DNA from 3 places in the Lysinibacillus sp. NPDC056220 genome. Region 2 is predicted to be linked to each of the others. Evidence: riboswitches for the same ligand, from Rfam matches in the RefSeq annotation. Region 2 holds a riboswitch; each other region holds the start of a gene.
The links. Region 2 has a riboswitch for S-adenosylmethionine ahead of ACOZBY_RS18190 (methionine ABC transporter ATP-binding protein). Riboswitches for the same ligand answer to the same signal wherever they lie in the genome.
Positions count from the first base shown of each region.

Region 1: it holds a riboswitch for S-adenosylmethionine, as region 2 does, so the genes downstream of both, ACOZBY_RS15605 (cyclase family protein) here and ACOZBY_RS18190 (methionine ABC transporter ATP-binding protein) in region 2, are expected to answer to the same signal.
Region 3: it holds a riboswitch for S-adenosylmethionine, as region 2 does, so the genes downstream of both, ACOZBY_RS09620 (Na+/H+ antiporter NhaC family protein) here and ACOZBY_RS18190 (methionine ABC transporter ATP-binding protein) in region 2, are expected to answer to the same signal.

Region 1 is NZ_JBMOXD010000004.1:180,414-183,692, reverse strand. Features, by position in the region: gene ACOZBY_RS15615 (Cof-type HAD-IIB family hydrolase) at 1-482, shown strand, start outside; gene ACOZBY_RS15610 (DedA family protein) at 574-1,170, shown strand; gene ACOZBY_RS15605 (cyclase family protein) at 1,200-1,937, opposite strand; SAM riboswitch class I at 2,027-2,133, opposite strand; gene ACOZBY_RS15600 (hypothetical protein) at 2,234-2,635, opposite strand; gene ACOZBY_RS15595 (helix-turn-helix domain-containing protein) at 2,798-3,279, opposite strand, start outside.
Region 2 is NZ_JBMOXD010000007.1:24,053-27,331, reverse strand. Features, by position in the region: gene ACOZBY_RS18210 (arsenate reductase family protein) at 1-217, shown strand, start outside; gene gcvH (glycine cleavage system protein GcvH) at 299-679, shown strand; gene ACOZBY_RS18200 (hypothetical protein) at 771-1,112, shown strand; gene ACOZBY_RS18195 (thioredoxin family protein) at 1,128-1,439, shown strand; SAM riboswitch class I at 1,496-1,599, shown strand; gene ACOZBY_RS18190 (methionine ABC transporter ATP-binding protein) at 1,683-2,711, shown strand; gene ACOZBY_RS18185 (methionine ABC transporter permease) at 2,701-3,279, shown strand, end outside.
Region 3 is NZ_JBMOXD010000002.1:937,311-940,589, forward strand. Features, by position in the region: gene ACOZBY_RS09615 (DUF3953 domain-containing protein) at 757-990, shown strand; SAM riboswitch class I at 1,116-1,219, shown strand; gene ACOZBY_RS09620 (Na+/H+ antiporter NhaC family protein) at 1,324-2,604, shown strand; gene ACOZBY_RS09625 (VanZ family protein) at 2,820-3,279, opposite strand, start outside.

The DNA of each region.
Region 1 (3,279 bases), on a different contig from region 2:
AGCATTCCTTAACATTTTTTACAGAACAACTTACGATGAATGATATACAAAATCCATTAGCCTTAAGCGCGATGCAAGAGACATTGTCTTTATGTGATTTTCCAGTTAGAAAAGAAAGCATTATGGATGAAGAGGTTTTTCTTATGTGCCTTTATGCTGATGAACAGGCTGAAAAAAGATTAGCTCGTCAATTTTCGAATATATTACGGCAACGATGGCATCCTTATATTGTGAATGTTTTACAGCAAGATGTGTCCAAGTCGATAGCCGTAAAGGCTGTACTTGATTATTTTGAGATTAATGCTAAGGATGCCATAGCTTTTGGAGATGGAGAGAATGATATAGATATGCTAGAGCTGGTTGGCCTTGGGGTAGCTATGGGGAATGGGAGCCAAGCTCTAAAAAATGTTGCAGATTTTGTTACAAAGAAATCCATTGAAGGCGGCATAGATTTTGCTTTACGAAAGCTGCACATTATTTAACGACATGGAAAGGAAGTAAAGTGGAGGCTTGAGAGACTCTTTTGGTATACAGTTATGAGTATATAGAACAATGTATTAGGTGGGATGAAAAATGGCGCAGCATGTGCAATCTCTAATTGAACATTACGGGTATTTTGGCATCATCGTGATCCTAATTGGAGGCATTGTTGGGTTGCCACTTCCCGATGAAGTATTTTTAACTTATGTAGGCTATAGTGTTTATCGAGAAAGCCTTGGACATATCCCAGCTTTAGTAAGTGCTCTGATTGGCGCAATGGGGGGGATTACTTTAAGCTACTATATCGGCCGTCGATTTGGCTTACCGCTCTTGCAGAAATATGGGCCAAAGATTCATATAACTGAGCAAAAAATTGAATTTACTAAAAAAATGTTTATGAAAGTGGGGCCTTTTTTATTAATTGCTGGCTATTTTATTCCTGGTGTACGCCATCTAACAGCCTATATCGCCGCTATTAATAATTATCCATATAGGAAATTCGCTTTCTTTGCTTATACAGGGGCATTTATATGGACTTTTACATTTATAACCTTAGGAAAAGTGCTAGGAGAGAAATGGCGATTCGTCGGTTACTATTTATCTCATTACAGTATGTACGTCATCTTGCTGTTTGTCCTAGTCATGTTAATTGTTTATTATTTATTTAAAAAAAGAAACGTACAAAAGTAAAAGTCAGTAGGATTCCTACCGACTTTTTGTTATGGCAAGATGGCAAATGAACGTACAGGGAATCCAGATGCTTTTTCAGGCTTGGGTACTATATTAAAAATAATAGCACCTTTAGGAGGTAGCTTGTCTAAATTAGTCATGAGCTCAATTTGATAAGTGTCTTGATTGAGGACAAAATATTCACCAACTAATTGGCCACTTTGACGAAAATCAGTGGCAGAATCAGTATCAAAAGTTTCATGACCTATTGCACTTACTTTACGTTCCTTGAATAGAAATTGTAAGGCCTCCAAGCCCCAACCTGGGAGATGATTATCTCCATTGACATCTTTATTACTAAATGCCTCTTTATCTGGCCAACGCTTACTCCAATCTGTTCGCAGTGCCACAAATGTACCTTCTTCAATCTGTCCATAGTGTGTCTCGAATTCTAGAATATCTTGTACACTGAGCGTAAAGTCATGATTACTAGCAGCCTCCTGTGATTTATCAATGACGATAAGCGGAAGAACAAGCTCCTTTAGTGCTAATTCATCTATAAATCGAGTATCTCTTACAAAGTGAATGGGTGGGTCAATATGTGTTCCATATTGTCCAGGAAAAGAAAACTGCTGTGCAAAAAATCCATCATCATGCGAGAATAATGTTTCAAATTTAGCATCTTCAAACATGAAAAAATGAGGTGAGTCTGGGCCGAAGGTATGTGTCAAATCGACCCATTGTTTTGATTTTAGTAAGTGCAATGCTTGTAAAAGTTCGTTAGACATTAAATTCCCTGCTTTCTAAAAGTAGTAGTCAATAAAAAAAGAGTCCTCAATCGAAGAGGACTCCCGGAATCAAACATAGGTAGTGCGTCTTCTCATCTTTCAGGCTTAAATTTTGCCAATAGGAATTAGCACCATACTGCTTGAGCTGGTTGCTGAGACTTCATCGGGCCGATCCCTCCGTCTCTCTAGATAAGAAATAGGATATAAGAATTTTCAGAAATAATAGTATAAATACTTTAACATATATTTTTATAGTTTACAACTTTGATAGGATTACAGGGTTAAAATTAATTTACTTACCAATTCAAAATTAACGTTACTCGACAGCAGGCACTATCCATAAGCTGTATTCTAAAATTATCTGGTGTATAGTTGGTTTCAAATTTTGTAGTAATGCCTGTGGATGTAATTAATTTTTCGACCTCTGTTTTATTTGAAAGCTGTGCAGCATTCTTTAAGTCATGTGCAAATTGTTGAGAACTATCAATTTTATCTGTAAGTAATTGTGCCTGCTGCATAATCGTCTTTATCCGCGTAGCTGAAGATATTAATTTTTGTGTATCAACAGGGGGAAAGGGACTATTACTAGTCGGCATTGCTAAATGTTGTGAAAAGTTTCTAGCTGCAAGTTGATGGTCTGTCGATGGTATCGGGTAATGGTAGGGGTGAATAAAATAAGGATAAGGATTATAATACAAATCAATTCCTCCTAGCCAGAAGCTGATATCTTATCTTATGTATCATGATCTTTTTAGGTGTTTGAATAACGCCATTCCTGTACTGAAGTGTTAATATACTATGCTGAATGGTATGCCACACAAACTAAAAAAGGAAGCGATGGCGCGCTTCCCTTTTGTTCTTTAGCCAAGAACGTTTAATACATCATCTATTTTTTTGCTATGTGACAGGATTCCATAATTCATCCACGTTAAAAAATCCACCTCATAGACACAGTTTCTTTTAACAGCCCTTAGGTTTTTCCACATAGAGGATGTTAAAATAGTACGCTCTTCATTCTCATAAATGGAGTGTTGCTTGTCGAAGGTGATAAACAAATGATCAGCGTCTAGTTGTTGCAGCTGATTTGAAGTCAGATGAGCTTTACGCTGATTAAGCGGTATTTTCCACACCAATGGATCAGGCGTTAAGCCTAAGTCACGGTATAGAATTGGCCCTGTATAACCGCAATCAGGGCCAGCATACAGTGTAATGCCAATGGCTGAAATGCGAAGAAATGCCACACTTTGTCCGTAAACGGATCTACCTAGAATTTTTCGAGCCCTCTGTACCTTGTCCTCATATTCCGTAATAATATCTTGCATCATAGCGGTTTTCCCTGTTA
Region 2 (3,279 bases):
GCAAGTCAGTGGTCTTCCTTTGAAGAAGTTTTTTAATACTTCAGGCATGAAATATCGTGACCTTGGTTTGAAGGACAAGCTAGCTGATATGACTGAGGAAGAACAGCTTGAGCTACTTGCTTCGGATGGGATGTTAATAAAACGTCCACTCGTAACAGATGGAAAAAAAGTAACTTTAGGGTTTAAAGAATCCGATTTTGAGCAAGCTTGGATATAGCCGTTTTTATTCTTGTTTTTATAGGAGAAGTATGGCACACTGAAAGTGAATATATTACATAATTATGGAGGGGTTTTTTGCATGAGCACACCGAAAGACTTACGTTACTCTGAAGAGCATGAATGGGTTAAAGTAGAAGATGGAAAAGTACGTATTGGTATTACGCACTTCGCACAATCTGAATTAGGAGATATCGTTTTCGTTGAGCTTCCACAAGTTGGCGATGAAATCAAAACGGATGATCCATTCGGTAGCGTAGAATCAGTAAAAACTGTTTCTGAATTATATGCACCAATCTCAGGTACTGTAGTTGAAGTTAATGCAGATTTAGAAGATAGCCCAGAATTCGTTAATGAATCACCATATGAAAAAGCATGGATGATCGTCGTAGAGCCTGCTGATGCATCAGAAGTTGATAAACTTATGACAGCAGAACAATACGAAGAGATGACAGCAGAATAAGACAAGCCATAATCAAAAAACGTCGGAAACTACCGGCGTTTTTTATTATATAATAACGTATAAGTGGGAATGTCTAAATGGAGGTGGCGTAATGTTCGATGGGAAATGCTTGATAGTAGAAGGACGCTCAGATAAGCTACAAATTGAGCCAATTTTAAACGAGAATGTTACAATACTATGTACGAATGGAACAATTGGTGTGCATCAATTAGAAGAGCTAATCGATCCCTATGAGGGCTATGAGCTATTTACCTTTTTTGATGCCGATACTTCAGGCGATAAGCTACGTGCATTAATGGACAGACATTATCCTGAAGCGGAGCATTTACGGACAATGCCAACATATAAGGAAGTAGAAACGACACCTAGAAAAGTGTTAGCCATGATTTTACTTCGTGCGCATTTCTCAATCCATAATGAATATATTTTGTAAGGTTGCGTGAACTAAATGGAAGAATGGTCGAAAGAGCAGTGGGAAACGGCATTACAGTCCGGAGAAAAAGCTGCGTTTTATTTATATACACCGATGTGCGGTACTTGTGCAGTGGCATCGAAAATGATGTCAATTGTAGAACAACTATTACCTCACCTAAAGCTAGGGAAAGCAAATATTAATTTTTTGGAGCAAATTGCTTTTGAGCATCAAATTGAAAGCGTTCCGTGCTTACTTGTTTGTGACGGTGGCAAAGTGACAGAAAAGATTTATGCTTTTCAATCCGTACCTTTTTTGTACGAATTGTTAAAAAAATCAATTGACTGAACTTTATTAGCGTGGTAAAGTAACAAATATATTACTAAAACATTAAATATATCGAACTCTTATGAAGAGCGGCGGAGGGAAGTGCCCTATGAAGCCCGGCAACCATCACATAGTGAAAAGGTGCCAAATCACCCAAAGATTTTTCTTTGAAAGATGAGAGAACGGTTCAACGTATAATACGTGACCCCTTCTACTTGTCTATAAGTGGAGGGGTTTTTTTATATAAGAAAAGGAGTATTCGCTATGATACAGCTTCAAAATATAACGAAGAAATACAAAACAGCAAATGGCGAATTAACGGCAGTCAAAGATGTTAACCTGACTATTAATAAGGGTGAAATTTTTGGCATTATCGGCTATAGTGGCGCTGGTAAAAGTACGATGATTCGTTTACTTAATGGCTTAGAGAAACCAACAACAGGAACAGTAACAGTGAACAATCAGGCTTTTTCATCGATTAAAGGTCAAAAGCTTAGAGCAGCTAGACAAAAGGTTAGTATGATTTTTCAACATTTCAACCTACTTTGGTCACGAACAGTTGCAGAAAACATTGCCTTCCCATTAGAAATCGCAGGTGTATCAAAAGCTCAACGTGAGGCACGGGTGAAGGAATTGATAGCACTTGTTGGCCTAGAAGGTCGTGATCAAGCATATCCATCACAGCTCTCTGGTGGACAAAAGCAACGTGTAGGGATTGCGCGAGCATTAGCCAATAATCCAGAGGTTTTACTATGTGATGAGGCTACATCTGCTCTAGACCCTGAGACAACAGATGCCATTCTTGATTTACTGGTGGATATTAATGAACGTTTAGGGTTAACGATTGTCCTCATTACTCATGAAATGCATGTCATCCGCAAGATTTGTCATCGTGTAGCAGTGATGGAGGCAGGCGAAATTGTAGAGCGTGGAGAAGTATTGCAAGTTTTCCAGGCTCCTCAGGCTGCCATTACTAAGAAATTTGTAGCGCAAATTACCAATACAAAGGAAACACAGGATACAGTAGAACAAATCAAAGCAAATTATCCAACTGGACAACTTGTCAAATTGATTTTTGTTGGTGAAAAAACAGAACAGCCAGTTATTTCACATCTAGTAAAGCAATTCGATGTGGAAGTAAGCATTGTACATGGGAATATTTCGCAAACCAAAAATGGTGCATATGGTACTCTCATTGTGCAAATTGATGGGTCGAAAGCAAACGTGACTGAAGCCTTAAGCTATTTAAATACAGTGGAAGTGCAAACGGAGGTGATTGCAGATGCTAACTAATCTCTTTCCGAATGTAGACTGGGATAGCATGTGGCAGGCTACATATGAAACATTATATATGACGGCCATTTCAACAGTTATTACATTTATTCTAGGGTTAGCCATTGGGATTGTTCTGTTTTTAACTAGTCCGAATCAGTTATGGGCTAATAAAATTGTTAGTTTTTTAACAGGGTCACTCGTTAATATATTCCGTTCTATTCCATTTATCGTGTTAATTATTTTATTAATTCCATTTACTAAGTTTTTACTTGGTACAATCCGTGGAGCCAATGCTGCTTTACCTGCTTTAATTATCGGTGCGGCTCCGTTCTATGCGCGTATGGTATTAATTGCGCTACGAGAAATTGATAAGGGTGTTATTGAAGCAGCTCGTTCAATGGGGGCTAAAACAGCCACAATTATTTGGAAAGTACTGATCCCTGAATCATTACCAGCACTCATTTCGGGTATTACTGTTACGGCTGTAGCACTTGTCGGTTATACAGCAATGGCAGGGATAATCGGTGCAGGGGGTCTCGGGAACTTAGCCTTCCTAGACGGTTTCCAAAGAAATCGCCAAGATGTG
Region 3 (3,279 bases), on a different contig from region 2:
GATTCACTTTCACAATAAAACCAGGCGCTCTTCTATGAGGAGCATCTGGTTTTTTGTTTTTATCTGAGATTTCAAGAACATTAATTTATGAGGCAAGCTAGCCTTATCTTACAAACGTAGCCATACTTCCAACAAGTTATTTTTTGTTAATCGAATGTCATTAGTTGTGAAAAAGAGGCGAGAGCTGAAATTCCCATGGCCCGTTTTGCCATAAAGGGATAGATTTTTTGAGCGAACCGAATTTTACAAATTATTGTTTAAATGGGTATTGTTGGATTTTTTAAAATTATAAATCAATTTTTAAATGGTAATAGTTGTCACTATAGAGGTTAGACAAAGGATGCATCAATCGAAAAAATTAATCGGTCTTTTAGTCATTGTATATGTTTGTACATTGTTAGTTTTACCCTCTACAGATGGATTCGTTTCGGAATAATTGATGGAGGTTCTATTATAATTAGCTTTATTTCCTTATTCTTCTTCGGGTAACCATAGCGATATTAAAGAAGATAAAGATGAACTGGATAAGCATATTGAAGCACACAATGCTAAAATTGGATAGTATGTTTTAATGATTTTAGCTTGTCTAATTTTTTTTGCTTCAGAGGGTGTCTCCAATTTAAATGACATGAAAAATTATCCTTTGTTCTTAGTCGTTGGGTTTACATTGGTCATATCACCTATCATAGAATTTATTTATTCAAAAAAAGTTAGATAACTGACAGTATTTGTTTAAGCAAAAAGGGAGGAATCGTTTTGTTAAAAACAGTACAAATTATTTTATCAACGATAGGCATCACGCTTTCCATTTATGGACTTATTACATATGAATACCGCCTAAATTTCTTAATGATCCTTTTCCTAGGTTTATTTATGTTAATATTAGGAATTAAAGAGTTTGGGAGAGAGAGAAAATTATATGGTTGTTTTCTAGTTGGCGTATTTATATTTTCGGTGTATGTGTCTATACAAAGCTTCATATTAATCTAAAAAGTTGAATTCTGGACCTTAAAGATAGTGCCAAGAAAATTTTTCTAATTAAAAACATGTTGCAATTATGGATGTTTTATTTTAGTATTTTAATATTGTGTCAAAAATATAATATAATATTTTTCTTCTTATCAAGAGAGATGGAGGGACTGGCCCGATGAAATCTCGGCAGCGGAACTATTAAGTTACTGTGCCAAATCCAGCAAGCAATGTCCTTGATAGATAAGAGGAGCGTTTTAACTATAAGGCCTCTTCTTGTTATTTCAAGATGAGGCCTTTTTTATGGTGAAAAAACAAAAATAGGGCTGATTTTTAATTTTTGGGAGGTAAACAATGAGGAGAGAGAATCCATGGGCGCTAATCCCATTTGTTGTTTTTATAATTTTATTTATTGGTTCAGGGGTTATGACGGGTGATTTTTATGCCTTCCCTGTTATTGTAGCTATTAGCATTTCGGGAGCTGTGGCTCTAGCGATGAATCGAAAAGAATCGTTTTCACGGAAGGTTGATATTTTTTGCCAAGGTGCTGGAAATTTAAATGTCATGCTGATGGTTATTATTTTTCTATTAGCAGGGGCATTTTCAGAGGTAGCCAAGGGGATGGGGGCCGTAGATTCCACTGTTAACTTTGCATTATCAATTATTCCTCAAAACTTGCTTGTTGTAGGTTTATTCATCATTGCCTGTTTTATCTCTCTATCCATGGGTACGTCAGTGGGGACAATTGTTGCACTGGCGCCCATAGGAGTTGGGATAAGCGATCAGACTGAGCTATCTATTGCTTTAGTGATAGCAGCGGTTATAGGCGGTTCAATGTTTGGTGATAATTTATCTTTTATTTCAGATACTACTATTACTGCCGTTCGTTCACAAGGAGCGCAAATGAAGGACAAATTTAAGGTCAATTTTTGGATTGTATTGCCGGCAGCTATGGTTACGAGCATTATTTTAGGGTTTATGACATCCGGTGGAACAGCTCAAGTAGAGCATTTAAGCTATAATTGGGTAAAAATTGTTCCCTATGTTTTAGTGATTATTTTAGCGTTATCGGGAATGAATGTTTTCCTCGTTCTTGCATTAGGGATTGTCCTCGCCGGTGCAGTTGGCTTAGCAGATGGCAGCTATCACCTAATGAGCCTTATACAAAAAATTGGCGAAGGAATGGAAGGTATGTTTGAAATCGCCTTTCTAGCTATATTAATAGCTGGAATGGTGGAGGTTATTAAATTTAATGGAGGAATTGACTTTTTGCTCCGCCTTGTAACACGCAGGATTAAATCGCAGAAGGGCGCTGAATTAGGTATAGCTGGTCTTGTGGGCCTAACTAATTTATCTACAGCCAATAATACAATTGCTATTTTAATTGCTGGGCCGCTTGCCAAAAATATTGCTGATCAGTATGAGATTGAGCCGAAAAAGTCCGCAAGTATTTTAGATATTTTCTCCTGTACGGTTCAAGGTCTTCTCCCATACGGAGCTCAATTCCTAGTAGCCGCAAGCGTTGCCAAAATATCGCCAGTGAGTATCTTACCATACTCGTTCTATCCTATTCTTATTGGTATTTGTGGTATGATAGCTATTCTCATTGGGTACCCGAAAGAAAAGAAGGCCTAAACTTTTCTTTCAGACTGTAGACAAAAGTCATCGAGAAGTTCACTCTCGATGACTTTTGTCATTTTTAATATTTGAGTAATATACTACCAAACCTAACATGCTCCACTCTTAGGAAGCAGTCAATTTTTTAGGGGATAATTCATTCCAATACGGAGCCCATTACAATGGAAAGCCCGGTTGTCCGTTAATTGGAGCCAAATATTCGGAATGAGCTATTACTTTCTTGCCTGAATTAAAGTAAACCAATCGTTGCCGTTGAACTTTCCTGCAACATTGTATATGGGCTGATAGAAACCTTTTGTATCATACATATACGAAAGCTCAATTGAATCAATCTCTATATGGTCTCCTTTTTTTATAATAAGGTCTTCCTCCTGAACGAGCGCATTATACTTTATTTGAGGAAAATCGCCTTCCTTGATCCGTTCATATACCTCTGTAGGAGATAGTATGTTTACCTCTCGTATAAATTGATTTTCATGAAGGCTGTAGGTTAATGAATACACGTGACCATCCGGTTTAAGACCAAGACTAACATCCCCAGTCCAGTAATCTTTATGTACATCGGTGCGGTCTGGTAATGTCCATTCAAATTCACCATTCTCCTGTACAGCAAATTCTGCATCTTGAGGTAGTAAAGCAAGTTCATCCATCAATGATTTCGCCTTATCTTCT